3 regions of the Planococcus chinensis genome follow, and region 3 is predicted to be linked to each of the others. Evidence: predicted binding sites of a transcription regulator. Region 3 holds the regulator's gene; each other region holds the start of a gene.
What was found. The regulator LexA, encoded in region 3, represses DNA repair genes until DNA is damaged. The targets are predictions, from matches to a motif close to CGAACATATGTTCG.
Positions count from the first base shown of each region.

Region 1 (10,325 bases), on a different contig from region 3:
GCTCGAGCATTTGCACTTGATGGAGGCGTATATCGCCAAAAATCTCTCGAAACAAATTGCGCGGGAGGAAAGTGAAAAAGCATCCAAGAAACCCATTCAATTGACTGTCAGCCGCATGGTAAAAGTGGATGCCCCGGCACCTCTTGTTCCAACCGGTGAATTTTTTACGCTCGAAGAGATGAAAGCGCGGCTTGCCGAGTCCCGTATGTTTTTGGACAGTGTCTATGATGCTACCACGGAAGACGTACTTGAAAGTAAATCTATGCCGCATCCGGTCTTTGGAAAAGTGCCGCTGATCCAATGGTTTCCGTTTATCGGTCTCCATGAAAAGCGCCATTTGAAGCAATTGGAAAAAACCATCGGAAAACTCAAATGATTTCCAAAAGAGTAATTCAAAAAACTTATCACATTCTATAATTTTAATGTAATTTACTTATGCTTTTATTTTCGTTATGATGGTAGAGGAGAAAAGACGCTATAACTAGCCTTTTCAGAAGATTTAAAGGAGGAACATGATCATGGCAAAAAGCAGTTTGCATAATAGCCGTACTTCTTTTGAGCTGAATGGCAAAACGTATAACTATTATCGTTTAGCCGCTCTGGAAGAAGCAGGAATCGCGAAAGTATCACGACTTCCTTACTCAATTAAAGTGCTATTGGAATCCGTGTTGCGCCAGCACGACGGATACGTCATCAAAGACGAGCATGTTGAAGAATTAGCAAAATGGGGCAAGAACGCCAACAAAGAAGCCGAAGTGCCATTCAAGCCTTCACGCGTAATCCTTCAGGATTTCACAGGCGTACCGGTTGTCGTCGATTTGGCTGCACTCCGTTCTGCTATGGCAGAAATGGGTGGAGACCCGAACAAGATCAACCCGGATGTTCCAGTTGACCTCGTTGTCGACCACTCTGTACAAGTAGACAGCTACGGCACGAACGAAGCATTGAAGATCAACACGAAATTGGAGTTCGAACGCAACGCGGAGCGCTACCAGTTCCTTAGCTGGGCTCAAAAAGCGTACGACAACTACCGTGCGGTTCCACCGGAAACAGGCATCGTCCACCAAGTAAACCTTGAGTACTTGGCGAACGTCGTCCATGCCATCGCAAATGAAGACGGCACGTTCGAAGCGTATCCGGATACATTAGTCGGAACTGATTCCCATACGACGATGATCAACGGACTTGGCGTACTCGGATGGGGCGTCGGCGGCATCGAGGCGGAAGCCGGTATGCTTGGACAGCCATCATTCTTCCCGATTCCGGAAGTTATCGGTGTGAAATTGGTGAATGCGTTGCCAAACGGCGCGACAGCAACTGACTTGGCGCTGAAAATTACACAAGTGCTCCGCCAAAAAGGCGTAGTTGGGAAATTCGTTGAATTCTACGGCGCGGGTGTTACGACATTGCCGCTTGCTGACCGGTCAACAATTGCCAACATGGCACCAGAATACGGCGCAACTTGCGGTTTCTTCCCGGTTGACGAAGAAGCGTTGGATTACCTCCGCTTGACGGGCCGCGAAGAAGAGCATATCGCTGTCGTAAAAGCTTATTTGCAGGCGAACGACATGTTCTTCGATGCAGACAAAGATCCGGTTTACACGGATACGATCGAAGTGGACCTTTCAGCGATCGAACCGAACCTTTCCGGACCGAAACGCCCGCAGGATTTGATTCCGCTTTCTCAAATGAAAACAGAATTCAACAAAGCGGTCACTGCTCCAGAAGGACCTCATGGTTTTGCGCTTAGCGACCAGGAAATCAACAAAACAGCAACTGTAAACTTCAAAGATGGCTCTACTGCTGTCATGAAGACAGGCGCGATCGGCATTGCGGCGATCACTTCTTGTACAAACACTTCCAACCCGTACGTTATGCTCGGTGCTGGACTTGTTGCGAAAAAAGCAGTTGAAAAAGGCTTAATGCCGCCAGCTTACGTAAAAACTTCATTGGCTCCAGGGTCGAAAGTTGTTACAGGCTACCTGAAGCAGGCTGGACTCTTGGATTACCTTGAGCAAATCCGCTTCAACTTGGTCGGCTACGGCTGTACAACATGTATCGGTAACTCAGGCCCAATGCTTCCTGAAATCGAAGATGCGATTTTGGACAACGATCTATTGGTGACTTCTGTGCTTTCCGGTAACCGTAACTTTGAAGGCCGCATCCACCCGCTAGTTAAAGCGAACTATTTGGCTTCACCGCCATTGGTTGTTGCTTATGCACTTGCTGGAACAGTGGACATCGATCTTCAGAACGACCCGATCGGACAAGACAAAGATGGAAACAATGTCTTCTTGAGCGATATCTGGCCGACAACTGAAGAAGTGAATGAAGTTGTCAAGAGCACAGTTACGCCTGAATTGTTCCGCAAAGAATATGCTCGCGTATTCGATGAAAACGAAACATGGAATGCGATTGAAACGAACGACGATTCGCTTTATAACTTCGATGAGAATTCGACGTATATCCAGAACCCACCGTTCTTCCAAGGACTTTCAAGAGAACCGCAGCCGATCCAGACACTTGCCGGCTTGCGCGTTGTTGCGAAATTCGCAGATTCCATCACGACAGACCATATTTCACCAGCTGGAGCGATCGGCAAAGATACTCCTGCAGGCAAGTACTTGCGTGAAAACGGCGTAGAACCGCGTAATTTCAACTCTTACGGATCACGCCGCGGAAACCACGAAGTCATGATGCGCGGAACATTCGCGAACATCCGGATCCGCAACCAAGTGGCTCCTGGAACAACTGGCGGCTATACAACATTCTGGCCGACAGGCGAAACGATGCCGATCTATGATGCAGCGATGAAGTACCAAGACCTAGGCACTGGCCTGGTTGTACTTGCTGGAAAAGATTACGGCATGGGCTCTTCGCGTGACTGGGCTGCCAAAGGGACATTCCTATTGGGCATCAAAACAGTCATCGCGGAAAGCTATGAGCGGATCCACCGTTCGAACCTTGTAATGATGGGCGTTCTGCCGCTTCAGTTCCTGAACGGACAAAACGCGGATTCACTTGGTTTGACAGGCCGCGAAACCATTTCTGTCAACTTGACTGATGACGTGAAACCGCGCGACATCATGAAAGTCACTGCGACTGCAGAAGACGGCACTGTAACGGAATTCGAAGCGCTAGTTCGTTTCGACTCTGAAGTTGAAGTCGACTACTACCGTCACGGCGGCATCCTGCAAATGGTATTGAGAAGAAAATTAGTGGAAGCGTAAGCTGACGCTGATAAGATAAGGCCGCCCCGGGCGGCCTTATTTTTTATTTCCCGGAAGAAATTCGGTATACTTACCTAGAGGTGAAAGAGGAAATGCACATAAGCGAAAAAGAAATCGAAATCCGCTACGCGGAAACCGATCAAATGGGCGTGGTGTACCACGCAAACTATATCATCTGGCTGGAGATCGGCCGGACGAAACTGATTGAAGACGTCGGCTTCACCTATGCGGCAATGGAAAGCCAAGGCTACTTGTCGCCAGTGACCGATATTTCCATCCAATACAAGGCAGCGCTCCGGTACGGCCAAAAAGCGATCGTCCGCACATGGGTGGAAGAGCATGGCCGCCTGCGTACGACCTATGGCTATGAAATCCTCCATGAAGACGGCACGCTCGCAGCGACGGCAACGTCCGAGCATGTGGTCGTGAAAAAAGAGTCATTCCGTCCGGTTTCCTTGAAGAAAATCTATCCGGAATGGCATGAAAAATACGAAGAAATCAAAAAGCAGGCACCCGATGGCGTTCGGAATTAAGCGGGAAGAGCTCTTGATCTGGAAGCAGCAAGTCGCCGAAGGGGAAATCGCTTTTTTGACGCATTACTGGGTCGACGTCCGGTTTCCGGGCTGTTCAACCGTCACGAAGGTCGGCTGCAGCGATCTCGAAAAGCTGGAGAGTTGGGGGAGGCAGTACGGGTTGAAGCCGGAATGGATGGACCTGCGCAACAACTACCCGCATTTCGACTTGTTCGGCGAGCACCAGCTGCGCATCATGGAAGCGGAAGACATGCTCCATCAATTGCACCGATTCAAAAAGGAAGAAGCGTGAATTCACGCTTCTTCCTTTTTGTAATCGTAATTCAATTCTTTGAGATCGTCATTGACGTTGACAAAAAGATCGTGACCGTCAAAATACCAAGCATCGGTCGCTTCGATGTAATACGTCACGTCGCCTTGTTCCACTTTTGCAGCGGCTTCTGCCGGGACATCCTTGGTGACACCCAGTGAAAAGCCGGGCTGCAGCTTGCTCGAGCCGCCGTAGCGGACAAAGAAGCGGACCGTATCTCCCGGTTCTACTTCCATTTCGTTCTGAAACCATTCGAATGCGTCGTTGCTGATGTTGATTTTCATCGTCACACGCCCTTTCAGCGGCTGTTCACCACTTGATTTTCGGTTCTGTGCCGGCTTTGATCCGGGCAATGTTCGCCCGGTGCCGGTAAATGATAAACCCGGCAAGAATCAAAATAACAATCAAAAATGGATAATCTTGTGAATAAAAAGTGTAAATGACTGTATAAATAACCGCAACTACTGCTAAAATAATAGAAGAAAGCGATACCATCTTCGTGATTTTCAGCGCGATCAGCAAAACTGCAACTGCGACCAGGAACAACGGCCATTGATAGCCGAGCAGGATGCCGCCGGAAGTTGCCACCGCTTTGCCGCCCTTGAATTTCGCAAAAACCGGAAACATATGGCCAATGACCGCAAGCACGCCGAAGACGAGCGGGTGGATGTCGGTAGCGATGAAAAGAGGGATCATGGTAGCTGCAGTGCCTTTTAGGATATCCATCACGGTTACGGCGATGCCGGCTTTTGCGCCGAGCGTCCGAAATGTATTGGTCGCGCCGAGGTTGCCGCTCCCTTTCGTGCGGATATCGGTTCTGTAGAAAATCTTCCCGATCCAGAGCGCAGATGGAATCGAGCCAAGCAAATAAGCGAGAATAAGTGGAAAAATAATGTCCATGGAAAACTCCTTTGAGCCATATGTATTTATGTTTTCAGTTTAACATGAAGCCGGATCAATGGACAATATTCGCTTGATTATTCAACAACGCAACGCAAATCATGTATGATAGAATGAAAAGGACAGGTGATCAGCATGCAAAATCCAAGCCGAGAAGAAATCAAAAAAGTGCTCGATGAGTCGAAGACCATTGCGGTCGTCGGTTTGAGCCCGAACCCGAGCCGGACTTCCTATATGGTGTCGGAAGCGATGCAAAAAGCGGGCTACCGGATCATCCCGGTCAATCCACAGGCGGACGAAGTGCTCGGCGAAAAGAGCTATGCGTCCCTTGCGGAAGTTCCTGAACCGGTGGACATCGTCAATGTTTTCCGCCGCAGCGAATTCCTGCCGGAGTTGGCAGAAGCATATCTGGAAACGGACGCACCGGTCTTTTGGACACAGTTGAATGTCGTCGACGAAGAGGTCTTCAAGAAGTTGACCGAAGCCGGACGCACTGTTATCATGGACCGCTGCATCAAAGTGGAACACGCCATCTTAAAATAAGGTGATTTTAGGTAATAAGGGCGCCTAGCGCTCTTTTTCTATGATTATTGACAGATGGGCGCGTTCCCGATACGATTAATAGATAAGAGAAATACGAACAGATGTTTTGTTGGAGGGAAAATCAATGGCCAAATCTAAAAATACGGCATACAACGAAGAAGCAATCCAAGTACTCGAAGGCCTAGATGCCGTTAGAAAACGCCCGGGTATGTATATCGGTTCGACTGATGCCAGAGGTCTTCACCATTTGGTTTATGAAATCGTCGACAACTCGGTCGATGAAGCGCTTGCAGGATTCGGCGACCGCATCAATGTCACGATCCACGAAGACAATAGCTTGAGCGTCCGCGACTATGGGCGCGGAATGCCGACCGGCATGCACCGCAGCGGCAAACCGACGCCGGAAGTCATCTTGACCGTGCTCCATGCAGGCGGCAAGTTCGGCCAGGGCGGCTATAAGACAAGCGGCGGCCTGCACGGCGTCGGAGCTTCGGTCGTCAACGCATTGTCGAAATTCCTGGAAGTGACCATCCACCGCGACGGCAAGAAATACCGCCAGCGGTTTGAAAATGGCGGAAAACCCGTCACGACACTTGAAGAAATCGGCAAGACGAAAGAAACCGGAACAGAAATCCATTTCCTGCCGGATGAGACAATTTTCTCTTCGACCAAGTACAATTACGAGACCTTGAGCGAACGGCTGCGCGAGTCGGCGTTCCTGCTGAAAGGCCTCAAAATTGAGCTGACCGACAAACGCACGGATACACACGATTCGTTCTTTTTTGAAACGGGCATTGAAGCATTCGTCGCTTATTTGAACGAAGAGAAAGACGTGCTGCACCCTGTCGCCTATATGGAAGGGCAGCAGGACGAACTTGAAGTGGAATTTTCATTCCAATTCAATGACGGCTATTCCGAGACCATCCTGTCGTTTGTCAACAACGTCCGGACACGGGACGGCGGAACGCACGAGACCGGTGCGAAAGCGGCGATGACGCGTGTGTTCAATGACTATGCACGTAAAATCAACCTGCTGAAAGACAAAGATAAAAACCTTGAAGGCTCCGATATCCGCGAAGGGCTTGCGGCGATCGTTTCCGTCCGTATTCCGGAAGCGCTCCTGCAGTTCGAGGGGCAGACGAAAAGCAAGCTCGGCACGAGTGAAGCACGGAGCATCGTTGATGCGGTCGTTTCGCAGCAGCTGATGTATTATCTGGAAGAAAATGCAGAATTGAGTGCCTCGCTTGTCCGTAAGGCCATCCGGGCGTCACAAGCGCGCCTGGCTGCCCGCAAAGCGCGGGAGGATGCGCGCAACGGCAAAAAGCGCAAGAAATCCGATGCATTATTGTCCGGCAAATTGACGCCGGCGCAATCACGCAACGCCTCGAAAAACGAATTGTACCTCGTCGAGGGCGACTCGGCCGGCGGTTCCGCGAAGCAAGGCCGCGACCGGACATTCCAGGCAATCTTGCCGCTCCGCGGGAAAGTCGTCAATACTGAAAAAGCGAAGCTTGAAGACATCATGAAAAACGAAGAGATTTCCACGATTATCCATGCAATCGGCGGCGGCGTGGCTTCGGACTTTTCTGTCGAAGACATCGCCTACAACAAAGTCATCATCATGACCGATGCCGATACGGACGGAGCACACATCCAAGTGCTGCTTCTCACGTTCTTCTACCGCTACATGAAGCCGCTGATCGAAGCAGGCAAAGTGTTCATCGCCCTGCCGCCGCTCTACAAAGTGTCAAAAGGCGTAGGCAAGAAAGAAGTCATCGATTACGCATGGACCGAATCCGACCTTGAAGCGGCTACGAAAAAAGTGGGCAAGGGCTATATGCTGCAGCGCTACAAAGGTCTAGGCGAGATGAACGCCGATCAGCTGTGGGAAACGACAATGAATCCGGAAAGCCGCACGCTGATCCGCGTCACAATTGAGGACGGAGCACGTGCCGAACGCCGGATCACCACACTCATGGGCGACAAGGTTGAACCGCGCCGCCTATGGATTGAGAACAACGTCGACTTCGGTATGGAGGAAGACGGAAACATTCTAGAAAATGATTTGATTCATGCTGAGGAGGAAGTTGTATGACACAGACCGAACGTTTTCAAGATCTGCCATTAGAAGAAGTCATCGGCGATCGGTTTGGGCGTTACAGTAAATACATCATCCAGGACCGTGCACTTCCGGATGCACGGGACGGGTTGAAGCCTGTTCAGCGCCGGATTTTGTATGCGATGTTCAAAGAAGGCAATACCAACGACAAAGCGTTCCGGAAATCGGCCAAGACGGTCGGGAACGTTATCGGCAACTATCACCCGCACGGCGACACGTCCGTGTACGAGGCGATGGTGCGCCTCAGCCAGGACTGGAAGGTGCGCCATATGCTCGTTGAAATGCACGGGAACAACGGATCGATGGACGGGGATTCCCCGGCTGCGATGCGTTACACGGAAGCGCGTTTGTCATCGATTGCCGGCGAATTGCTGCGCGACATCGACAAACGCACAGTAGAGTTCATCCCGAACTTTGACGATTCGGATATGGAGCCGACTGTGTTGCCGGCCCGTTTTCCGAACCTCTTGGTCAATGGCTCGACCGGTATTTCTGCCGGTTATGCAACGGACATCCCGCCGCATGCGTTAAGCGAAGTGCTCGATGCAGTATTGATGCGCATGGACAACCCGAATGCAACCATCGAGGAATTGATGACGGTCATCAAAGGGCCGGATTTCCCGACAGGCGGCATCATCCAGGGCGTCGACGGCATCAAGAAAGCTTACGAGACAGGCAAAGGGAAGATCATTGTCCGCGCCAAAGCTGAAATCGAACCGCTCAAAGGCGGAAAAGAACAGATCGTTATCACGGAGATCCCGTTTGAAGTCAACAAAGCGAACATGATCAAGAAAATCGATGACCAGCGATTTGACCGGAAACTCGAAGGCATTTCGGAAGTCCGCGATGAAACCGACCGCACTGGGCTGCGGATCGTCATCGAATTGAAAAAAGAAGTGGATGCGAACGGCATTTTGAATTATTTATTCAAAAACACCGATCTGCAGGTCAGCTACAATTTCAATATGGTCGCGATCCACAAGCGCCGGCCGATGATGATGACGCTGCATACCTTGCTGGATGCCTATATCACGCACCAAAAAGAAATCGTTACGAAACGTGCAGAATACGACTTGCAAAAAGCCAATGACCGCATGCATATTGTGGAAGGTTTGATGAAGGCGCTGTCGATTTTGGACGAAGTCATCAAGACCATCCGTGCGTCGAAAGACAAGCGCGATGCGAAGAACAATTTGATCGATTCGTTTGCGTTTTCAGAAGCTCAGGCAGAAGCGATTGTCAGCTTGCAGCTTTACCGGTTGACGAACACCGACATCACCGACCTTCGAAACGAAGCGGAAAGCCTGAAGAAATGGATTGCGGAATTGACCGGCATCCTGACCAGCGCTACCAAACTGAAGAACGTCATCAAGAAGGAACTCGCCGGCATCCGCAAGCAATTTGCCGAACCGCGCCGTTCCGTCATTGAAGAAAAGATCCAGGAAATCACGATTACCCGTGAATTGATGATTCCGAGTGAAGACGTCGTGGTGACCGTCACGAAGGAAGGCTATGTGAAACGGACAAGCACGCGTTCCCACGCCGCTTCGAACGGCAAGGACTTTGCGATGAAGGATTCGGATCATCTGCTGTTCGAACGCGTTTTGAACACACAGCATACCGTCCTCATCTTCACGTCCAACGGCAATTTCGTCTATCAGCCGATCAATGAATTGCCGGACATCAAGTGGAAAGACCTCGGCCAGCATTTGTCGAGCATCGTCCAATTGGAGCCGAATGAATCGATTCTTGCTGTGTATCCATTCGAGAATTTCGAAGCTGATGCGAGCATCCTCACCGTCTCGAAAAATGGCATGGTCAAACGGTCGGCTCTGAAGGACTACCATGTCCAGCGCTACTCCCGAGCCATCAAGACGATGAATCTGAAAAAAGGCGATACGATGGTTTTTGCCGGATTGGTCACGAAAGAAACGGAATTGTTCATTGCGACCAATCAAGCTTATGGCGTGCGGTTCCCGATGGACGAAGTGCCATTGACCGGACTTCGGACAGCAGGCGTCAAAGGCGTGAATTTGAAAGACGGCGATTCGGTCGTCTCTGCCATCATGATCCACCCGGAACGGAGCCAGGATCTTCTCTTGGTTACGCACCGCGGGGCAGCGAAGAAGATGAAGCTCCAGGAATTTGAAACAGGTAGCCGGGCGAAGCGAGGCGTCGTCATGCTGCGCGAATTGAAATCCAACCCGCACCGCATCGTGGCAGTCGTACCAGTTGAAGGGGCAGAGGAAGTGCTGATCGAAACGGCCAAAGGTGCCGAACTTTCAATCACGGCCACAAAACTGAAAACGGTTGACCGCTATTCCAACGGGTCGTTCATCGCTGATGAAGCAGCTGACGGTAAAGTCACTGCAGTCTACAAAAAAGAACTGCCTGCTCCAAAAGAGCAGGGTTGAACCGAATACAACAAAAAAAGCTGATCCCTTCAGGGTCAGCTTTTTTTGTATTTAACCGGCAAAGTAGGTTAAGGACAAGGTTTCAAACACATAATAATTTGCTTATATTATAAATAAATCATTTATGTAAACTTATTTTCTTAATGAAATGTCGTTCTGTATAAGTATATGATTATGTAATAAATAAAATAATTATGTAACCTTTATATGGATTTCTTCAAATGTCGTTCTATTCTGACAGCTTCGTTGACACTGCCTGAGAAGGTTTCTATACTT
Region 1 covers NZ_JBHUFW010000011.1:497,422-507,746, forward strand. The annotation lists gene ACFSDB_RS15070 (DinB family protein) at 1-376, shown strand, start outside; gene acnA (aconitate hydratase AcnA) at 519-3,230, shown strand; gene ACFSDB_RS15080 (acyl-CoA thioesterase) at 3,323-3,763, shown strand; gene ACFSDB_RS15085 (hypothetical protein) at 3,747-4,055, shown strand; gene ACFSDB_RS15090 (HesB/YadR/YfhF family protein) at 4,058-4,357, opposite strand; gene plsY (glycerol-3-phosphate 1-O-acyltransferase PlsY) at 4,383-4,973, opposite strand; gene ACFSDB_RS15100 (CoA-binding protein) at 5,109-5,516, shown strand; gene parE (DNA topoisomerase IV subunit B) at 5,641-7,611, shown strand; gene parC (DNA topoisomerase IV subunit A) at 7,608-10,049, shown strand.
Region 1: the regulator LexA is predicted to act here: its motif matches at 5,611-5,624, upstream of parE (DNA topoisomerase IV subunit B).

Region 2 (10,325 bases), on a different contig from region 3:
TAACGGCTGATGGGAATGGAGGCGGCGAGGGCAAACATTGTGCTCCTGCAGTGCTTCGCACTTCGTCGCAAAGCCAATGACCGAACTGCCTTCGGCCATTGGCTTTCCAGCGGGACAGCGAAGTGCCGAAATCCACTCGGACGCGAGTCCGAGTTAGTTCGGCGCAAGCCCGCGGAAAGCGTCCGCCGCAATGGACAGCAGCCTTTTTGGACAAACCCTTTTTCATTTCTTGAGAAGCGGCGGGATGACGTTTTCAACGCCGACTATGCCGAGGATTGTCAAAAAGCTTTTTTGAATCGCCAGATGGCCGTCTTTGGGATCATGCCACTCTTCCAAGGTATGGGCCCCTCCGAATTCCCCGCCCAGTCCAATCGTGATTGACGGAATGCCCAGGCTCATCGGCAAATTGGAATCAGTGCTGCTGGGATCGCCAAGCTCAGGGACTTTGCCGATCGCTTCTACAGCTGCGGCCGCAATTTGTACAATCGGCGCATCCGCCGGTTGGCTTGCCGGTGCACGGTTTCCGAACCGCTTGATATCAACAATCAGCCGGTCATCTCCCCAACGTGCATTTTCATCGGTTTCCGCCTTTTTCACAATGTCCACAAATACCGCATCGAGCTTCTCCAATTCCGCTCGGTCATTCGAGCGCAAATCCACTGCCATGGATGCTTCCTGGGCGATTGCGTTGACTGATGTACCGCCAATCACTTCCCCGACGGAAAAAGTGGTCTTCGGATTCGCCGGAGTTTTGAGATCCGCGACTGCACCAATGGCACGGCCCAAAGCATGGGTCGCGCTCGGCGTGCCGAAAGCTGCAAAACTATGGCCGCCTGGCCCTTTGTATGTAACGGTGTACCGGTAACTGCCGGTCGCTTTGTAAATAATGTGGTTGTCGCCTTCACCGTCCAAGGAGACAAACGCATCAATGTCGTCATGTTCCGCGAAAAACGCCTTGACGCCGCGGAGATCCCCGGCCCCTTCTTCCCCTACAGTTCCGCCGAAAATGATGTCGCCGGCATTGGGAATCTCCGCCTCGCCCATCGCCCGTACCACGGCCAGAAGTTCAGCCAGCCCCCGGGTATCGTCTCCGATGCCCGGCGCATGCAGAACGCCGTCCTTTTCCTGCACCGTTGTATCTGTGCCTTCCGGAAAGACCGTATCCAGATGCGCCGACACAAAGATCTTCGGCCCTGCACCGGTTCCCGGCCGGATGCCGAATACATTCCCTTCAGCGTCGCTCTGCACCTCTTGGAGCCCGAGCTCTTCGAGGCGCCGTTTGAACTCTGCAGCACGCGTCTCTTCCTTGAAAGGCGGCGCGGGAATTTCAGTGAGGGCGATCTGTTCGCGAACGGTCTTCCCATGGTCCCCTTCAATGAATGCCAAGCCCTTTTTCACGCTCTCATGTTCGGCGAGCTTGTTGAATGCCTCTTTGATTTCGGTTGAAATGATCGCTTTTTCCATACTGCATCCCCTTCCCCTTTGGCCGGCCGCCCTTTCAACGTTGCTGTCGGGCAGCCGGTTGATTGTTTGTTGTCCCTGCCTTTTACATTAGCGCATCGCTTCCGGAAGCTCAACCCATAGAAAAAAGCCGGCACGCGAATTGCGCACCGGCTTTCTCCATCAATCGATTGTCAAATAACGCACCAGGACAGAACCTGTTTTGGTTTCTCCGTAAACGAGCAGCGGTGCCGGAACGGGTTCTCCGCTGTCCTTGCTGAAGTGGATCGCTTTTTGCATGAATTGCCCCTGTTCATGGGTGTATTCAACGTCCGGAAGCAGCAAGTCCATCTTGCCAAGATTTGAAGATAATTCGCCTCTCAATGGCAAGTGGGAAGGAATATAGATTTCCACATTTCCTGCAAGCGTCTTCGCTTCGACTTTGCGGGCATCCTTGCAGCGGGAAGTGACGACAATATTGCCGTTCAACGATTTCGTTTCTGCTGTCTGGATGTCGCCGTCTACGTAGACGCGGCCGTTCAATGTTTCAGCTTCCAACTCCTTGCCGATCACTTCCTGCACTTGGATGGCGCCGTTCGCCGTCTCAAGTTCCGCTGTCCGGAAACCGACATTTTTCACATCGATTTTGCCATTGGCTGTCTTCACTTTGATGACATCTGCATCAATGCGCTTCAAAGCGAATCCGCCATTGAACAAGCGGGCCGTGATGTGTTCGTAGGATTTTTCCGGAACGTATAGCACCACATTGACCTGGGTCGTTTTCATGTCGCTGATGATGCGCAATTTCTGGTCATCCGCAATAAACACGAACTTGTCCAGAAAGTCTTCTTTCGCCTGCATTTCCGACTCGGAACGGAACGCCTTGACGCTGCATTCTGCGCGGATCGAATCGTCTTGGGACGGGAAGATTTCCAGTTGTCCGTTTGCGATGTCCGCAATGATGTTGCTGATGTTCACGTTCTCCTGGCGGAATGTATGATGGAATTGGTAAGCTTCGCCGAACGGCGTATCGAATTCCATCGTTTTCAGCTTGCTGACCGATGTTTGCATGAATTCCATCATGCGGTCGCTTAACTGGTTCAAATCTTTCGACACATTTTTCGAGAAATCTTTCGTGAAGTCCTTCGACATTCTCTTGACCATGTCTTCCGGACGGAAAAAGCCCCGTTTCCCGCGTTTTTCACGGTAGTCTTCACGGCTGTAGGAATCGCGTGAAGACTGGCTTCCGCCGCCGTCTATCGCTTTCAATAATTCGACTGCTTCTCTTGCTGAGATGGTGCCATTTTCCACCATGTCCAAAATGCGTTCTTTTTCGCTTTGCATGTATTGCGGCCTCCTCATTGTCGGTTTCTTGAAAAGCGGCAGCTAGACATGAACCGATCTGTGTATTCTTCTAATTGATACGTTTCCGGCAGCAAAAAGTTTCACTTCGCCACTTTTTTCCTGCGGGTCGATGCTTTCTTCACGAGCGTTTCCATGCGTGCACGGTCGCGCTCCAGAATCGGGCTCAGATACTTGCCGGTATATGAACCTTTGACAGCCGCAATGTCTTCAGGGGTGCCTGTAGCGACAATTGTGCCGCCTTTGTCGCCCCCTTCCGGCCCCAAGTCGATGATATAATCGGCCGTCTTGATGACATCCAGGTTGTGTTCGATGGTCAGGACGGTATCCCCATTATCGACGAGCCGCTGCAGGACAAGGAGCAGACGAGAAATATCGTCCGCATGGAGCCCGGTTGTCGGCTCATCCAAAATGTAGAACGACTTGCCGTTGGAACGCTTGTGCAGTTCTGATGCCAGTTTAACGCGCTGTGCTTCCCCGCCCGACAACGTTGTTGCCGGCTGGCCGAGGGTGATATAGCCAAGGCCGACATCGACGATCGTCTTTAGCTTGCGGCTGATCTTCGGAATGTTTTCGAAGAAGGAAGACGCATCTTCAACTGTCATTTCCAGGACATCCGAAATGTTCTTATCCTTGTACTTCACTTCGAGTGTTTCCCGGTTATAGCGTTTGCCGTGGCAGACTTCACACGGTACATAGACATCCGGCAGGAAGTGCATTTCTATTTTTATAATACCATCTCCGCGGCATGCTTCACAGCGTCCGCCCTTGACGTTGAAGCTGAAGCGGCCTTTTTTATAGCCGCGCACTTTTGCTTCATTCGTCGTGGCGTAGACGTCGCGGATATCGTCGAACACTCCAGTGTAGGTCGCCGGATTCGAGCGCGGTGTCCGGCCGATCGGCGACTGGTCGATGTCAATGACTTTTTCAAGCGCTTCGATGCCATCGACCGACACGTGCTGTCCTGGCCGTATTTTTGCGCGGTTCAGTTTCTGCGCCAGCGATTTGTAGAGGATTTCGTTGATGAGCGTACTTTTGCCGGATCCCGAAACGCCGGTTACGGCAGTGAACAGCCCGAGCGGAATATCCACGTCCACTTTTTTCAAGTTGTTTTCATTGGCGCCGCGGATCGATATTGTCCGGCCATCGGCCTTTCTGCGCTCTGCCGGCAGCGGGATAAACTTCTTGCCGCTCAAATATTGCCCGGTCAACGATTTCTTGTTTTTCATGACTTTCTCCGGCGTACCGGCTGCGATAATCTCGCCGCCATGGACGCCTGCACCCGGCCCGACATCGATCAAATAATCGGCCGCCATCATAGTGTCTTCATCGTGTTCGACAACGATCAAAGTATTGCCGATATCGCGCATGTTCTTCAGCGTATTGATGAGGCGGTCGTTGTCCCGCTGGTGCAGGCCGATTGACGGCTCATCCAGGATGTACAAGACGCCGGTCAGGCGCGAGCCGATTTGCGTCGCCAGACGGATCCGCTGTGCTTCCCCGCCTGACAAGGTGCCAGACGCGCGGTTCAGCGTCAAGTAGTCGAGGCCGACATTGATCAGGAATCCCAGGCGTTCATTGATTTCCCGGAGGATCATAGCCGCGATCTGCTTGTCTTTTTCAGACAGCTCCAAGCCGCTGAAAAATTGATCGGCTTCCACAATGGAATACTGGGATACTTCTGCGATGTGCAGACCGTTCAATTTGACGGCAAGCGATTCCGGTTTCAGCCGGTAGCCATGGCACGTCGGACATGGCTGTTCGCCCATGTATTTCTCCATCTGTTCACGGATCCAATCAGACGATGTATCCCGGAAACGCCGGTCGACGTTTGAGAGCACGCCTTCAAAATGGATATGGTTGTCCCGGATCTGCCCGTAGTCGTTTTCATAGCGGAAACGGATTTTATCGTTGCCGGATCCATGGAGCAAGATGTGGATATGTTCTTCCGGCAGCTCGTTCATCGCCACATCCATATCGATTTTGTAATGCTTGCAGATCGCTTTTAAGAGCTGCGGGTAATATTGCGAACTTGTCGGCTGCCACGGCACGATGGCCCCCTGGTTCAATGACAGCGTCCAGTCGGGGATGACCAGTTCCGGATCGACCTCCAGCTTATGTCCGATTCCGTCGCATTCCGGGCAAGCGCCGAACGGCGAGTTGAATGAAAACATGCGCGGTTCGAGCTCGCCAATGGAAAACCCGCAGATCGGGCAGGCATGGTGTTCGCTGAACAGCAATTCCTCCTGTTCCATTACATCCACCAGCACCCGGCCGTCGGCGAGGCGCAACGCCGATTCCAGCGAGTCGCTGAGGCGCGGCGCGATGCCTTCTTTCATGATGATACGGTCGATGACCACTTCGATATTGTGTTTTTTGTTTTTGTCCAGATCGATATCGTCGTCCAGGTCGATCAGTTCGCCGTTGATGCGGACACGGACATAGCCCTGCTTTTTGATGTCTTCAAGAAGTTTGGCATGCGTCCCTTTCCGCCCAGCCACGATCGGCGCCAGAATCTGCATCTTGGTACGTTCCGGATAAACCACGAGGCGGTCGACCATCTGCTCGATTGTCTGCGAAGAGATCTCGATGCCGTGGTTCGGACAGATCGGTTTGCCGATGCGGGCGTACATCAAGCGCATATAATCATAGATTTCAGTTACGGTCGCTACTGTGGACCGCGGGTTTTTGCTTGTCGTTTTCTGGTCGATCGAGATGGCAGGCGACAGCCCTTCAATCAAATCGACATCCGGCTTGTCCATTTGCCCTAGGAATTGCCGTGCATAAGAAGACAGCGATTCAACATATCTCCGCTGCCCTTCTGCATATATGGTATCGAACGCGAGCGACGACTTCCCGGAACCCGACAAGCCGGTCATGACGACCAGCTGGTCGCGCGGGATGACGACATCAATATTTTTCAAGTTATGCGCCCGTGCGCCTTGTATGCGTATTTCCTGGTTTTTCAAACCTAATCACCCTTCCGCTTTCAATTCAAGGACTGTATCGCGCAGCTCCGCCGCCCGTTCAAAATCAAGCGCTTTTGCCGCTTCCTTCATTTCTTTTTCGAGCAGCGTGATGAGTTTCACGCGGTCTTCTTTTTTGAGTTTCTTGCCGGCTGCTGCTTTGGAAACATATTCTTCCGCTTCTTCTGCAGCGACCGTTGCCCGGATGACATCCCGGATTTTCTTCTGTATTGTAATCGGCGTGATGCCGTGTTCTTCGTTGTATGCTGCCTGGATGGTCCGGCGGCGGGTTGTTTCGTTGATCGCTTTTTCCATCGAATCGGTCATCCGGTCGGCATACATGATGACGTGGCCGTTGGAATTCCGTGCGGCACGCCCCATCGTTTGGATGAGCGACCGCTCTGAACGCAGGAAGCCTTCCTTATCCGCATCCAGGATGGTGACAAGGGAAACTTCGGGAATATCGAGCCCTTCCCGCAGCAAGTTGATGCCGACCAGTACATCGTAGACGCCCATCCGCAGTTCCCGGATGATTTCAATCCGTTCCAGCGTCTTGATCTCCGAATGCAGGTAATTGACTTTCACGCCGGCTTCTTTCAAGTAAGCGGTCAAGTCTTCCGACATCTTCTTCGTCAGTGTCGTCACGAGCACCCGTTCATTCTGCTCCGTGCGTTGGCGGATCTCGTCCATCAAGTCATCGATCTGCCCTTCAATCGGGCGCACTTCGATGGTCGGGTCCAAGAGTCCCGTCGGCCGGATGATCTGCTCCACCATTTCCGGCGTATGTTCCAGTTCGTATGGACCCGGCGTTGCAGAGACGAACACTGCCTGGTGGATATGTTCTTGGAACTCATCAAACGTCAACGGCCGGTTGTCCATCGCTGATGGCAGGCGGAAGCCATGGTCGACGAGGACTTTCTTGCGCGCCTGGTCCCCGTTGAACATGCCGCGCACCTGCGGCAGCGTCACGTGGCTCTCATCCACGACCAGCAGGAAGTCTTCCGGGAAATAATCGATGAGCGTATAAGGCTGCGCCCCTGCCGGACGGAGCGTCAAATGGCGGGAATAGTTCTCGATTCCGGAACAGAAGCCCATCTCGCGCATCATTTCCAAGTCATAGCGCGTCCGCTGCTCCAGGCGCTGCGCTTCGAGCAGCTTATCTTCTGCCCGCAATTCTTTCAGGCGTTCTTCCAGTTCCACTTCAATGTTTTCGATCGCTTTGACCATCTTGTCTTCGCGCGTAACAAAGTGGGATGCCGGGAAGATGGCGACGTGCTCGCGCTCGCCGATGATTTCGCCGGTCAGGGCGTCCACTTCGCGGATGCGGTCGATTTCGTCGCCGAAAAATTCGACGCGCAGGCAGCGCTCATCGCGTGAAGCCGGGAAGATTTCCACGACATCGCCGCGTACGCGGAACGTTCCGCGGATGAAGTTGATGTCGTTCCGTTCATACTGCACATCGACCAATTTGCGGAGCAGCTGGTTGCGTTCGATTTCCATCCCTTTGCGCAGGGAGACGACGAGTTCCCGGTACTCTTTCGGCGAACCGAGGCCGTAGATGCAGGAGACCGAAGCGATGACGATGACGTCGTCGCGTTCGAACAGTGAACTCGTTGCTGAGTGGCGTAATTTATCGATTTCATCGTTGATGCTGGCATCTTTTTCGATAAAGGTGTCGGATTGCGGCACATAAGCCTCCGGCTGATAATAATCGTAGTAACTGACAAAATACTCCACCGCATTGTCAGGGAAAAATTCCTTGAACTCGCTATAGAGCTGCCCGGCTAATGTTTTATTGTGTGCCATGACGAGCGTCGGCTTTTTCACTTGCTGGATGACGTTTGACATGGTGTAGGTTTTCCCCGTTCCGGTCGCACCAAGCAAAGTCTGGAATTTCTTGCCGTTGATGACGCCTTGGGTCAGTTCGGCAATCGCTGCCGGCTGATCGCCTGCCGGTTCATAGGGTGCTTGCAGGTTGAATTCCTGTTTCATAATAGATGTCCTCCCGTTCGTTCAGTCTCTCTATTTTATCATATGCCCTAAAAAACCCCTAACAAAAAGCGAACGTATGTTTTTCAGTGCTTTTCTTGGCAAAATAAAACCGGATTTCCGGACAAGCGATCCGAATTCCGGCGGAAATATAAAAGGCGCAGTGGACTTTGGGTCCGCTGCGCCTTTTATTGAACACCCCCGATAGGAGCATCTTTATCTATTCATCTTCACGTTTCAATGCTTTTAATTGGTCGCTGTACTTGATAAATGCGTTTCGGTCGTTATTGTCCAGGGCTTCGTCGATGAGGGCCATCAATTGCTCTTCTTGCTGCGAACGGTGTACATGCTTTAGGAAAAGATCGAGATAAATATCGTTCAGCAGTTTTTCCGCTTCAGTCGTTTTCTTTGTCTGGGCCATCGCCTTCATGAAATCAGCATAAGAATAATAGTTTTCCATTCTTCATCACCCCGAATGCTTTTCATTAGTATACAATAAAAAAATTCAAAGGACAATCGTTTTTTGAAAATTCCAATGAATTAGACGTATTAGTTTTCAAGGGGTGTTTTTTCCATGCTCTTTTTCGGTTGTTTCATATGTATTTTCTTCTTGCTTCTGTTTTATAGCGCTTGCTTTTCCAACCGGCTGGTTCAGAACACAGAGCCTCGCGATCTTTCTGTGCCCTTCTTCAGCCGGCGTTTTCAGTTGCGCACCATTTTTTCAGAAAAATTTATATTTTCCATTTTAATGGATTGATTAATCTGATTTTTTCCTTATAATGTTATATATATAGTAAATTTGAGGGGTGTATTTTATTGGGTAGAAAGAATTATCAGCCCTTGTCCTATACGATTTGCAGCAACACGTATGCACTTTTACCGTATGTGGATGGCCATCGGAACTGGACTCGGGTAATTGAAGACCGCAGCGAATTTGTCGTGGAGGAATCGGTCTATAAAATCGTCAGTTCCTCCTGCACATTTTATAGAGGTTCGCTTGAAAGCGCCACACTCTATTCCCAAAAGGCCATCCGGGTCAAACACAAACCGCCGGTCATCATCGGCGAGTATTACGGCAATCCGCTGATTTTCTTTCCGACCCATTCGCCGAAGAACCGCGACTCGGTCTGGCTCAACTTCGATGCCGTCGAACTGATCGACAGCGACGACAGCGGCAAGGGAACCTTGATCCACTTGAGCAACGGCGCTATCGTGCCGCTTGATGTTTCGCCGATCGCCCTTCGGAACCAGCACTCGTTTGCAGGCTCGCTGCGAAGATTTTTCAAAAATGCCCAGCAAGTGCATAAGCACCAAATGGTTTATTTGACGAAGCGCAGATATCCGCCGAGAAAACAGCATCCGATGGATTGATGGAATGGAATACACGAGAGGCAGACTTCAGTCAGCCTCTTTTTTTGTCGTCTTTTCCGTTCATCGCATTTCCCGGTTTGCCATCGCCAGATACATCCGCAGAAGTTCCTCCACCCGGTTGCGCAGCCGCACATTCAGATAGCGCCGATGGTCTTCATAGCCCCCGTGGAAGAAGACGAACTCGGTGAACGTATCGTCGCGTGCGCCCTTGAACATTTTCATATGGTGCTTGCGCATATGGACCTTTGTTTCCTTCAGCTCCTGCTGCACGTGCCGGATCGCCCCTTCCACCAATTCCAGATACGGGCGGTTCAGCTTGAAAGACCCTTTTTCAAATAACAGGCGGTCGCGCTCCAGCACAATCAGCACCATCGGCAAATAAATCGCATTTTCGAAATGGACGATTTCCTCTTGTGAGATCAACGGCATGATTAACACCTCCTCAAAAGGGAACGTTTGTTCTCATTTTTAATTTTACCCTCATTTCTTGAAAATGCAAGAGCCCCCGGCAAATAAAAAAACCTGCGCCGGTTGCAGCACAGGCAGAACATTATTTGATCGAGCGGTAGACCCAGAGCGAGCCGACGAAAAATCCGGAAGAAACCCAGAGGTAAGGCTCGTTCCAAAACCATACCGATACCGAAATCCCGGCAAAGGACAACACAGTGAAGACGCCGGCCAGCATGCGGCTTTGGAGATTGCGCTGGTGTTCGCGCTCCCTGCCATCCCGGTTTTCCAGGTAATGGCGCATGCGCTCCGGTTCTTCCAGGTAATTGATGACTTTCTGAGGGAAGGCGCGCAACGGGCCGGAAGCATTGAGCACCCAGCGAAGGACATCTCCCCGCCCGAATACGCGCTTTTCTTCCTGCTGTGAAGACGCCCATTCAATGACACGCGGCCGTGCAAGCGCCAGCAAGTCGATGCCCGGATCGAGCACGTTGAGCACGCCGACAAAAATGGATGCCGCCCTTCCGAAGAAGGCGAACTCGGCCGGCAGCTGGACGGGCTGTGTGCGCACGATGTTCTGCATGTCCTTGAACAGCCGCTCCACGACAAAGCTGTCCATCTGCATCAATTCGTTCGATTCATAAGCGGCCACCAAGCGGGCGATAGTGTCCGCCAGCAGCTCGCGGTTCGCCTGCGGCAGCAGGAAGCGCAATTCTTCGAGGGCATCGAGCACTTGGTCGTAATTTTTGA
Region 2 covers NZ_JBHUFW010000007.1:84,723-95,047, reverse strand. The annotation lists gene ACFSDB_RS10390 (M20/M25/M40 family metallo-hydrolase) at 223-1,464, opposite strand; gene ACFSDB_RS10385 (DUF4097 family beta strand repeat-containing protein) at 1,624-2,784, opposite strand; gene uvrA (excinuclease ABC subunit UvrA) at 2,886-5,771, opposite strand; gene uvrB (excinuclease ABC subunit UvrB) at 5,778-7,760, opposite strand; gene ACFSDB_RS10370 (IDEAL domain-containing protein) at 7,978-8,217, opposite strand; gene ACFSDB_RS10365 (competence protein ComK) at 8,574-9,128, shown strand; gene ACFSDB_RS10360 (YhjD family protein) at 9,189-9,557, opposite strand; gene ACFSDB_RS10355 (ABC1 kinase family protein) at 9,679-10,325, opposite strand, start outside.
Region 2: the regulator LexA is predicted to act here: its motif matches at 7,830-7,843, upstream of uvrB (excinuclease ABC subunit UvrB).

Region 3 (10,325 bases):
GGATGATCGGCTCCTTTGACTGTACCTCATTCAACATAAGCAGTCTCCTCTCCCACTTGCGGCGCAACTTCCCAGCTTTCCATCGTCCACGCCTGCTGCCAGAAATTCCATTCGTAATAGCTGCTCCGGCGGAACCGGTCTTTCAACTGTTTAAGCCGTTTTCCAGAAAGCCCTTCTGCCAACCGGTCCATGCGATCTTTCTGCTCATTGACCAGCTCGCCGAACCACTCGGAACCGTATGTGCCAATCCACCGGTCGTAGATGGGATGTCCAGGTGCGGCATCTTTCAAGCGCTCCCCGATTTCAAAATAAAGCCAATAGCATGGCAGAATGGCAGCCAGTACATCCGCCAAGTCGCCTTCAGCAGAACGGTACATATGCGAAACGTAGGCATAGGCACTCGGCGAAGGTTCGAACAACTCCCAATCGCTCTTTGTGACACCGAGTAAATCCATGAATGATTCGTGGAGCGCCATTTCTGCGGCACAGGTCTGTTCTGCATGATGCGCGAAGCTTCTCGTCGTCTCGAGGTCCGCCGCCTTAACCGCTCCGATTGCCTGTACTTTGGCAAAATGGGTTAAATAATAGGCGTCCTGCATGACGTAATACTTGAATACATCCAGCGGCAACGTGCCGTCCGCGATTCCTCTTACAAACGGATGCTCAAAACTTGCCTGCCATAATCCATCACATTCCAACCGTACCTCTTTGCAAAAAGCCATTTCTCCATCTCCTTTTTTGGGCAAATAAAATACCGCTTTCCAGTAAAGGAAAGCGGCGATTGTCAGCTGCACAAAAAAAGAGAGGAGCATCCATTCGCCCACTTCCCTCCGCTGGTATGATCCAGATCAGGTTCAAAGGGTCCGAGCGTTGCTCGTCTCAGCCGGTAACCGGCTCCCCTAGTGGATTGCGATATTCATGTTGTCGGCATCACTATACCATAGATAAAATAATAATTCAAAATTTCTTTTTATTTCAAGTTTCCGTCAGAGTCAGACAAGGCTGTTTTAGCGGATGCTCCATGGCTATACGCAAAAAAGCCGAAGACTGCGGGATTGTCCCAGTCTCCGGCCTCATCGGCATCGATTGGCACTCTAGAATTTATTGCCTTTGTCGCCGTGCCGCTCAAGCAACTCAGCAAACGACAAGTTCTTCTCGCGTTCTTTGCGTTCGAACAATTCCTTGGCGTGCTTTTCCTCAGCGCGCTGCTGCTCTTCTTTCAGCAGTTCCGCTTTCGTCGCCTGCAGTTTTGCAAGGATATCCTGCGGCAGATTGCTTTCGGTTTCCTGTTTTTTCTTGCTCATCGCTCTCTCTCCTTACGGGCGTTTTACGATCGTTGCCACGCCTTGGCCTCCGCCGATGCAAAGTGTTGCAAGTCCGGTTTTGACATCGCGTTTTTGCATTTCATGCAGAAGCGTGACGAAAACACGGGCGCCGCTTGCGCCGATCGGATGGCCAAGTGCGATTGCACCGCCATTAACGTTCAATATATCGTGATTGAATCCTAATTCACGGTCCACAGCGATTGATTGGGCTGCGAATGCTTCGTTGGCTTCGATCAATTCGATATCAGCCATCGCCATTCCCGCTTTGTTCAATACGTTCTTGACCGCTTGCACCGGACCGATGCCCATAACCGCCGGGTCTACGCCAGCGTGTCCGTTCGCGATGACGGTAGCAATCGGCGTCAAACCCAGTTCTTCGGCTTTCGCTTTGGACATCACGACAACAGCGGCCGCTCCGTCGTTGATTCCAGAAGCGTTGCCGGCCGTTACGCTGCCTTCTTTTTTAAATGCTGGGCGCAATTTGCCAAGTTTATCGGCAGTGGAATCGCGCTTTACGTATTCGTCCGTACTGAAGATCACCGGCTCGCCTTTGCGCTGCGGAATTTCAACTGGAACGATTTCATCATCAAAGCGGCCGGAATCGATTGCCGCTGCCGCGCGTGCCTGTGAACGCGCAGCAAATTCGTCCTGCTCTTCGCGGGTGATTTCATAGCGGTCGCAGAGGTTCTCTGCAGTGACGCCCATATGATAATTATTGAATGCACACATCAGGCCGTCCTGCAGCATGCTGTCGACCACAGTCTGGTCGCCCATGCGGTAGCCGGTCCGTGCTTTTGGCATCAAGTATGGCGCCAAGCTCATGTTCTCCATGCCGCCTGCCACGACGATATCAGCGTCTCCTGCAAAAATTGCCTGGAAAGCCAGGTGTACCGATTTCAAGCCGGAACCACAGAGTTTATTGATGGTCATTGCCGGAACGGTCTCCGGAAGCCCTGCTTCGATCGCTGACTGGCGGGCCGGGTTCTGCCCAAGCCCTGCCTGAAGCACATTCCCCATGATGACTTCAGATACCTGCTCAGGTTTGATCCCTGCGCGCTGGACAGCTTCTTTGATGACGATCGCCCCTAATTTTGTTGCAGGAACATCCTTGAGCGCTCCTCCGAAAGAACCGATTGCTGTACGGACAGCGCTTACAATTACGACTTCTTGTGACACAATGATTTCCCCCTTGTTTGGTTGTTTGCAAGTTGCTCTTTTCTCCTACTCCTGGATACAATGGTATTGGGAGGGATACTATGTTAAGTTTACCAAAGAATGCAACAATAATCGAGGTCGGCCCGCGGGACGGCCTTCAAAACGAAGGAAAAACCGTTTCCACGGAAGCGAAACTCGAATTCATCAAAGGGCTTCAAGCAGCAGGGGTGCAAGAAATGGAGCTGACGTCCTTTGTGTCGCCGAAGTGGGTGCCGCAAATGGCCGACGCCAAAGAAATCATGGCGAATGTCGAGAAAACCGGACGCCAGTTTGTCCTGACGCCAAATGAAAAAGGCATCAATGCCGCAATCGAATCCGGTGCGAAAGCTGTCGCAGTTTTTGTCGGCGTGTCCGATTCGTTCAACCAGAAAAACATCAACAAGACCACTAAGGAAAGCATGGATGCGCTCCAACCGCTCATCCTTCAATTAAAAGAAGACGGCATTTTCGTCCGCGCCTGCATTTCCACCGCGTTCTATTGCCCGTTCGAAGGTGCCATCAATCCGGAAGACACCTTGGCGCTTTGCCGTACTTTCGCCGGCTGGGGAGTCGACGAGTTGAGCGTCGCTGATACGATCGGCATGGCGACACCGCTTGAGAGTTATGAACTGTTCAAAAAATTAAAAGATGCATTTCCTGATATGCTGATGACCGCGCATTTTCATGACACACGAAAAATGGCGCTGGCCAATATCTTCGCGGCGCTCCAGGCAGGAGTCGACCGGTTTGACGCGTCCGCTGGCGGTTTGGGCGGCTGTCCGTTCGCACCGGGTGCCACCGGCAACGTCGCGACGGAAGACGTCGTCAACATGTTGCACCGCATGGACATCAGCACCGGAATCGACCTGGATCTTCTGTGCCAAGCTGTCGCGTCGATTGAACCCCATGTCTCAAACCCGGTTCAGACAGGCATGTACCGCCTTTATAAGAACCGAGGATAAGGAGGCTCTCCTTTGAAAAAACGCATTTTCCAAATTTCCGCTGTCGTTTCCAGCGCTTTTTCCCTTTTGGCTGCAGCGGTCGGCATTGCTGCCAGCAACCGGCTGATGTATGTGAAGAAAAAAGACGAAGCTTTGATTTTGGAGCGCGAAACATCCGCCAAACGGTATGACGAAGTCTGGTATGCCAACGTGAAAAAAAGCGAACAGTGGATCCGGTCGGAAAACGGCTATGACGTCAAGGCCATTTTCCTGGAACCGCATAATACAAGCCGTTATGTCGTCATTTGCCACGGAGTGACCGAAACGAAAGTCAATTCCTTTAAATATGCCCGCATGTTCGAGCACCTCGGCTTTAATTCGGTCGTTTACGACCATCGGCGCCACGGTGATTCCGGCGGCAATACGACCAGCTTCGGCCATTACGAGAAATGGGATCTGAAAGCGGTCATCGAAGCGCTCAAGCAGCATGTTGGCCCTGACTTGCGGTTCGGCATCCACGGCGAATCGATGGGGGCTGCTACGACGCTCTTGTATGCTGGCATGCGCGACGATGCCGATTTCTATATTTCCGACTGCGGCTATTCAGACATTTCGGAGCAGATCCGGCATGTCATGAAAACCACGACGCCGCTCAAAACGCCGATTGCGCTGAAACTGGCTCAAGTGTTCATGAAATGGCGGGACGGCTATGCGATGAAAACTGTATCGCCCCGGAATGCGCTCCCTTGGATCCGCAAACCGGTCCTGTTCATCCACAGCCTCGAAGACACATTTGTCCTTCCAAAAATGAGCATCGAGATGCATGACCTGAAAAAGGGGCCGAAAGCTTTGAAGCTGTTCGAAACCGGCGCGCATGCACAGTCCTATAATTTGTTCCCGGAAGAATACGAAGGAGCGGTGGCGGATTTCCTGAAAGAAAACGATTTGCTGCCACAGTAAGCGCCGCTGGCTGAATCCATTAATTAAGAAGGCGCCGGTCCTAATAGGACGGCGCCTTCTTTTTACAATTCACTTTTCAGCCTTTCCACTTCCTTCTCCAAATCAGCGATCCGTTTGTGAATCCGATAGAATATCGGTATGTAAGCAACCACAACCAGTATCATCCACCCCACAGCCCCAGCTCCTTTCCTAGAAGATCGAACCTGCCAAACTTTTACCATTACGTTTATATTCTTTTAAATTAGAGGAAATTCCTCCTCGCCGTTTAAGAACGACCATTTTAACTTTAATATTTTTATTATGTAAACAAATAGACAAAGAAAAAAAGCACTCATCATGAGCGCTTTTATTTTTTAGTTGGTGGTTTAGTTGATGCTTTATTCATTTGTGTCATCATTTGATTGATTTTCTTCTGAGACGGTTTTTGTCCCATTTGCATCATCATGATACGCAGCATATCTTCGTTGATCGGTGGATTGTCTTTCAAATACTTCATCATATATTGACGAGCGATGAAAAAGCCAAGCGCAACACCCGCGATTAAAGCCACGATAACGATTACGATCCAGATCCATGTAGCCATTCTTGTTACCCCCCTCGTGTTGCATAAATAAGTAGTGCACCACAATGGATTATACTATAAATTTCAGCATGTGACCATATGCACAAAATAATAAAAGGCGGAAGCTGTCTAGCGCTTCCGCCTCTTCTCAAATTATTGTTCGTTGATCAGATTCTTGACTCTCGCCACGACGTTCTCTGGCGTAAAGCCGAATTCTTGCATGATCCGTTCGCCTGGTGCGCTGGCGCCGAATCGGTCGATTGCCAAGATATCGCCTTCGTCGCCTGTGTAGCGTTCCCAGCCGAATGGAGAGCCCATTTCGATGGCCAAACGTTTTTTGACGGTCTTCGGAATGACCGATTGCTTGTATTCTTTATCCTGTTTTTCGAAGCGGTCCCATGACGGCATGGAAACGACCGACACGGAAATGCCTTCTTCCGCCAATTGTTTCTGGGCTGCAACTGCTAGACTCACTTCAGAACCGGTTGCCAAAAGGAGCGCTTGCGGGTTTTCAGCAGGCGAAACGACGTATGCGCCTTTTTCCACTCCGCTGTCAGCCAATTCGCCGCTCTGTTCAAGCACCGGCAAATCCTGGCGTGAAAGCACTAGCAAAGTCGGGTGAGACTTGGCAGTCAATGCCAATTTCCAAGCGGCTTTGGTTTCGTTGGCATCCGCTGGGCGTACAACGCTCAAATTCGGCATTGCGCGAAGCGAAGCCAAATGCTCAACCGGTTCGTGGGTCGGACCGTCTTCCCCGACAGCCACACTGTCATGTGTGAACACATATGTGACCGGAAGGCCCATCAATGCTGACAGACGGATAGCCGGGCGCACATAATCGCTGAAGACAAAGAATGTTCCCCCGAATACATGAAGGCCGCCATGAAGCGCCATACCATTTAACGCAGCACCCATTGCGAATTCACGCACACCGAACCAGATATTGCGTCCGGCCGGGTTTTCAGCGTCGAAATCGCCGCCGCCTTTGATGTTTGTTTTATTCGATCCTGCCAAATCAGCGCTGCCGCCGAAGAAAGAAGGAACCGCTTTGGCGATGGCATTGACCATATCGCCTGAAGAAGCGCGCGTCGCCTGTTTTTTGCCTACTTCATATTGCGGGAAGTCAGCATCAAAATCTGCTGGCAACTCGCCTTTGATCGCTTTTTGAAGCTGTTCTGCAAGTTCCGGATGTGCAGCTTGGTATTGATCGAACAATTCGTTCCAAGCTTTCTCGGCATTTCCGCCCAGCTCTTCTGTCGCTTGCTTGAACGTTTCATATACTTCGTCCGGCACATGGAAGTCCTGTTCGAATGTCCACTTGTAATATTCTTTCGCCAATTTCATTTCATCTTCGCCAAGCGGCGCGCCGTGGGCATCCGCTTTACCGGATTTGTTCGGTGCACCATAGCCGATGACCGTCTTGACTTCGATCAATGTCGGCTTGTCCGCAGACTGTTTCGCTTGCGCGATTTTTTCAGACAGATCGTCCAATTCATTGCCGTTATCAACGCGCAAATAATTCCAGCCGTAAGATTCAAAGCGCTTTTTGATGTCTTCAGAGAAACTCATCGAAAGGTCGCCATCCAATGAAATGTCATTGCTATCGTACAAGATGACCAATTTGTTCAATTGAAGATGGCCTGCAAGTGAAATGGCTTCCCCTGCAACGCCTTCCATCAAATCGCCGTCTCCGCAAAGTGCGAATGTGTGATGGTCGACCACATTCAAGTTCTCTTTATTGTAAGTAGCGGCTAAATGGCGTTCTGCCATTGCCATGCCGACAGCCATGCCGATCCCTTGTCCAAGAGGGCCTGTTGTCGCTTCAACACCCACTGTGTGGTGGTATTCAGGGTGGCCCGGAGTTTTGGAATCCCACTGGCGGAAGTTTTTGATTTCCTCCAATGATAAGCCATATCCGCTCAAATGAAGCAGGCTGTATAAAAGCATTGAACCATGTCCAGCTGAAAGCACGAAACGGTCGCGGTTGAACCAGTTCGGGTTCTTCGGATTGTGGTTCATATGTTTTGTCCACAAGGTATATGCCATAGGCGCTGCGCCCATCGGCAAGCCAGGATGTCCGGAATTCGCTTTCTCGATTGCATCGATTGAAAGCGTGCGAATCGTTGTTACTGCAAGTTGATCTGCGTGGTTTGACATAATAACATCCTCTCACTATCTTTTTTAATCCTATTCTAGTGTAGTCAACAATAGAAAAGAATACAACTAGAAAAGCGCCAGCTGGCTACTCAATCCGGAATGTGCCGGAAGAATGGCGCTAAACTTTGGCGCATCAAAAAAAGAGAATAAGCATTAATTCAAATACTTATTCTCCCGGATATTTTTGATTTTCTCCGGTGTCACATCTGTGCCTTCCGGATCGATCACTTTTACATTTTCAATCGTGCCGCGCATACTCGTGCGGAACGTCTGCAAGTATTCCTGCCGAAGCGCTGATTGCTCTTTGGCTTCTTCAATTGATAAACCGGCCGTTTTGGATTTGCGCGCCAGCTCGTTGATGCGTCTGATTTTTTCTGGAGATAACAAATAGAACCCCGCCTTTCTCTTTCATATCGTACAAAAGAAGCGGAATTTCTGCAATGATTTAGCCCTGTTTCATGCCTTGGAACTCTTTGTAGCGGCGATGGACTGTCGCTTTGCTGGCCTGGTAGCCGAAGCCTTGAAGAGTCACGGCGATTTCATGGAACGTCAACCCGTTCTCCTTCAGGCTGACAATCTGGTCGATCGGCAAATCCAGGCGCTCCCGCCCTTCCGGATTGCCTTTCCCTTTCAGGTTACGCTCAGGTTTGTAGCCGTTCTCCACTGCACGTTTCATGCCGCGCTTGATTTTGGCGTTATGTATTTTGCGTTGGTATTCTTCGACGATCGCCAAGATTTCCAACACCATATCGTCCATGTCATTGAGCGCAATCGGCCCTCCATCAGACAGTGTAAAAACTTCGACGCCGTACTTTTTCATGACATGCAGCAAGGCAATGCGGGCATGCCCGCGGCCAAGGCGGGTTTCATCCTGGATAAAAACCGCCGCAATTTTGTCCCGCTTGATGCTGTTGAGCATTTCCAACAGGCCTTCACGGTCCATTTCATAGCCGCTGTGCTGGTCTGAGAAGACCTGGTCGACCATATAGCCTTGTTCAAATGCGAATTTCAGCAGTTCTTCCTCCTGGCGTTCGAGCGAACTTTCCTGGGTGTCTTTCGTGGTGCTGACGCGGCAATAAACCAATGCAGTCTTCTTCATTCTGCATCACCTGCCAGCTTTATGGTTTCATCTGGGGCGAATTTCAGTTGTTCGCTGGGAATCTTGATCGACTGTCCTGCGACGATTTTCGGAGTGTGTAGATTATTCTCTTCCATGATAGCTTCTATCCACTCCTGATGCGGTGTATTGCCGCTGAATGATTCTGCCAGCGTCCACAGCGTGTCGCCTTCTTCAATCTGGACAAGGCTCATCTGTGGTTCCTGGTTCTTATGGGTGAAGACCGAGTAGAACGAAAATGAAAGGATAAGGGCAAATAATAGAGTTAGATAAGAATTTCTGCGGATGAATGTCATATAAAACGCCTCCTAAGAATGTGTGTTCGGAATATATGTTCTTACTTTAATGCGAACAAGTGTTTTTGTCAACAAATAAATTCGAACCTATGTTTGCATTTCATAGCCCAAGTTGGTATACTATGGGTAGAAAAACATACTGAACAACTAAAAAGAGGTGAAACTGTTGAAAAAAGTATCGAAGCGCCAAGAAGATATTTTAACTTTTATAAAAGACGAAGTCCGGGCTAAAGGCTATCCGCCATCCGTCCGCGAAATCGGGGAAGCAGTTGGCTTGGCATCAAGTTCGACTGTCCATGGCCATCTTGCCCGTCTCGAAAGCAAAGGCCTGATCCGACGGGATCCGACCAAACCGAGAGCTATCGAAATCATCTCTACAGATGAAGCGTTGATCGAAAAAAGCCCGGTTCTGCATGTACCTTTGATCGGTAAAGTAACAGCCGGTGTTCCGATTACAGCGATCGAAAATGTTGAAGAGTATTTCCCGCTTCCCCAGTCCTACGGTACAGAAGACGACCATATTTTCATGCTCGAAATCATGGGTGAAAGTATGATCGAAGCCGGGATTTTCAACGGTGACTACGTTGTGGTGAAACAACAGCAGACTGCGAACAATGGAGATATCGTCGTGGCCATGACGGCAGAAGATGAAGCGACAGTAAAACGCTTTTTCCGCGAAAACAATTATTTCCGCCTGCAGCCTGAAAACTCATCAATGGACCCGATCATCGTTGACCAGGTCACCATCCTGGGCAAAGTGGTAGGCGTTTACCGCCAATTGCATTAATAGCTCGAACAAATAGGAAAACGCTGAGAACAAGCTTCTCAGCGTTTTTTGTTTTCTCTATTCTTTCACCCCTGAAAAAATCAGCATCAGCGGAATGCGCTGCCGCCGGTTAAACTCTTGTTCACTGCTAAAATTGGCACGGACCGGCATGCCTTCCCGCAATGCCGCTACGTTGAATCCGGCTCCCATCAATGCAGTGAAGTAGCTTTCAGTGGTCCGGTGGTGCTTGATGACGGTTTTGTTGATCCAAGGCTCCCGGCGCTCCCCTTCGATGAAATAATCATCGACCCGCCAATCGCCGCGCCTGTCTCCCAGTTCTTTGCTTCCGAACGAGGATGTCGTCAATGGATGCTGGACGGTGAAAACGAATTTCCCGCCCGGCTTCAATGCTTTGTGAATTTCCTGGAATAATGCATTGATATCGGCTATGTAATGGATGACAAAGCGTGAAGCCACTATGTCATAAGCAGCTTCCGGATAAGGGAAGGATGCGATGTCCCTGTGAAAAATCTGGCTGTTGGTTCCTGCCAGGATTGCTTCCGCCTTCTGCTTCATTTGAACTGAAGCTTCAATGCCGGTATAGGATCTTGCACCTCCTCCGAGCAGCTCCCTTCCAAAATAGCCGTCTCCGCAGCCGAGGTCAAGGATTTCCGCACCCGCGAAGTCCCCGAGCAACTCCAAAAAGATCGGCCTTTCGATGGCGTTGTTCGGGCTTTCGTTCCGGTTCCGCCTTGACAGGTATGCCGCTAAAAAATCTTCTTCCTCATAAACGCTCGAACCCCTGTATTCCATTTTTATACCGCCCCTTTTTTATCGATTTCTCTCATTCCTCAAAAAAAAGCATCCACAAGTTGCGGATGCAGCCTATCGCAGTTGATAGACGGTGATGTATTTGATTTGGCTGATGGTGATTCGGTAAATCGTATCATTTTGATCATCTGTAATTTCATAGGTGCCGTGTGTCGGAATATTGGCCAGTGCCGCTT
Region 3 covers NZ_JBHUFW010000004.1:804,298-814,622, reverse strand. The annotation lists gene thiM (hydroxyethylthiazole kinase) at 1-37, opposite strand, end outside; gene tenA (thiaminase II) at 27-722, opposite strand; TPP riboswitch at 809-911, opposite strand; gene ACFSDB_RS06300 (YqkE family protein) at 1,095-1,304, opposite strand; gene ACFSDB_RS06295 (acetyl-CoA C-acetyltransferase) at 1,317-2,501, opposite strand; gene ACFSDB_RS06290 (hydroxymethylglutaryl-CoA lyase) at 2,582-3,481, shown strand; gene ACFSDB_RS06285 (alpha/beta hydrolase) at 3,494-4,420, shown strand; gene ACFSDB_RS06280 (YneF family protein) at 4,767-5,003, opposite strand; gene tkt (transketolase) at 5,136-7,139, opposite strand; gene ACFSDB_RS06270 (DUF896 domain-containing protein) at 7,293-7,526, opposite strand; gene ACFSDB_RS06265 (YneB family resolvase-like protein) at 7,585-8,238, opposite strand; gene yneA (cell division suppressor protein YneA) at 8,235-8,552, opposite strand; gene lexA (transcriptional repressor LexA) at 8,719-9,339, shown strand; gene ACFSDB_RS06250 (class I SAM-dependent methyltransferase) at 9,397-10,131, opposite strand; gene ACFSDB_RS06245 (hypothetical protein) at 10,204-10,325, opposite strand, start outside.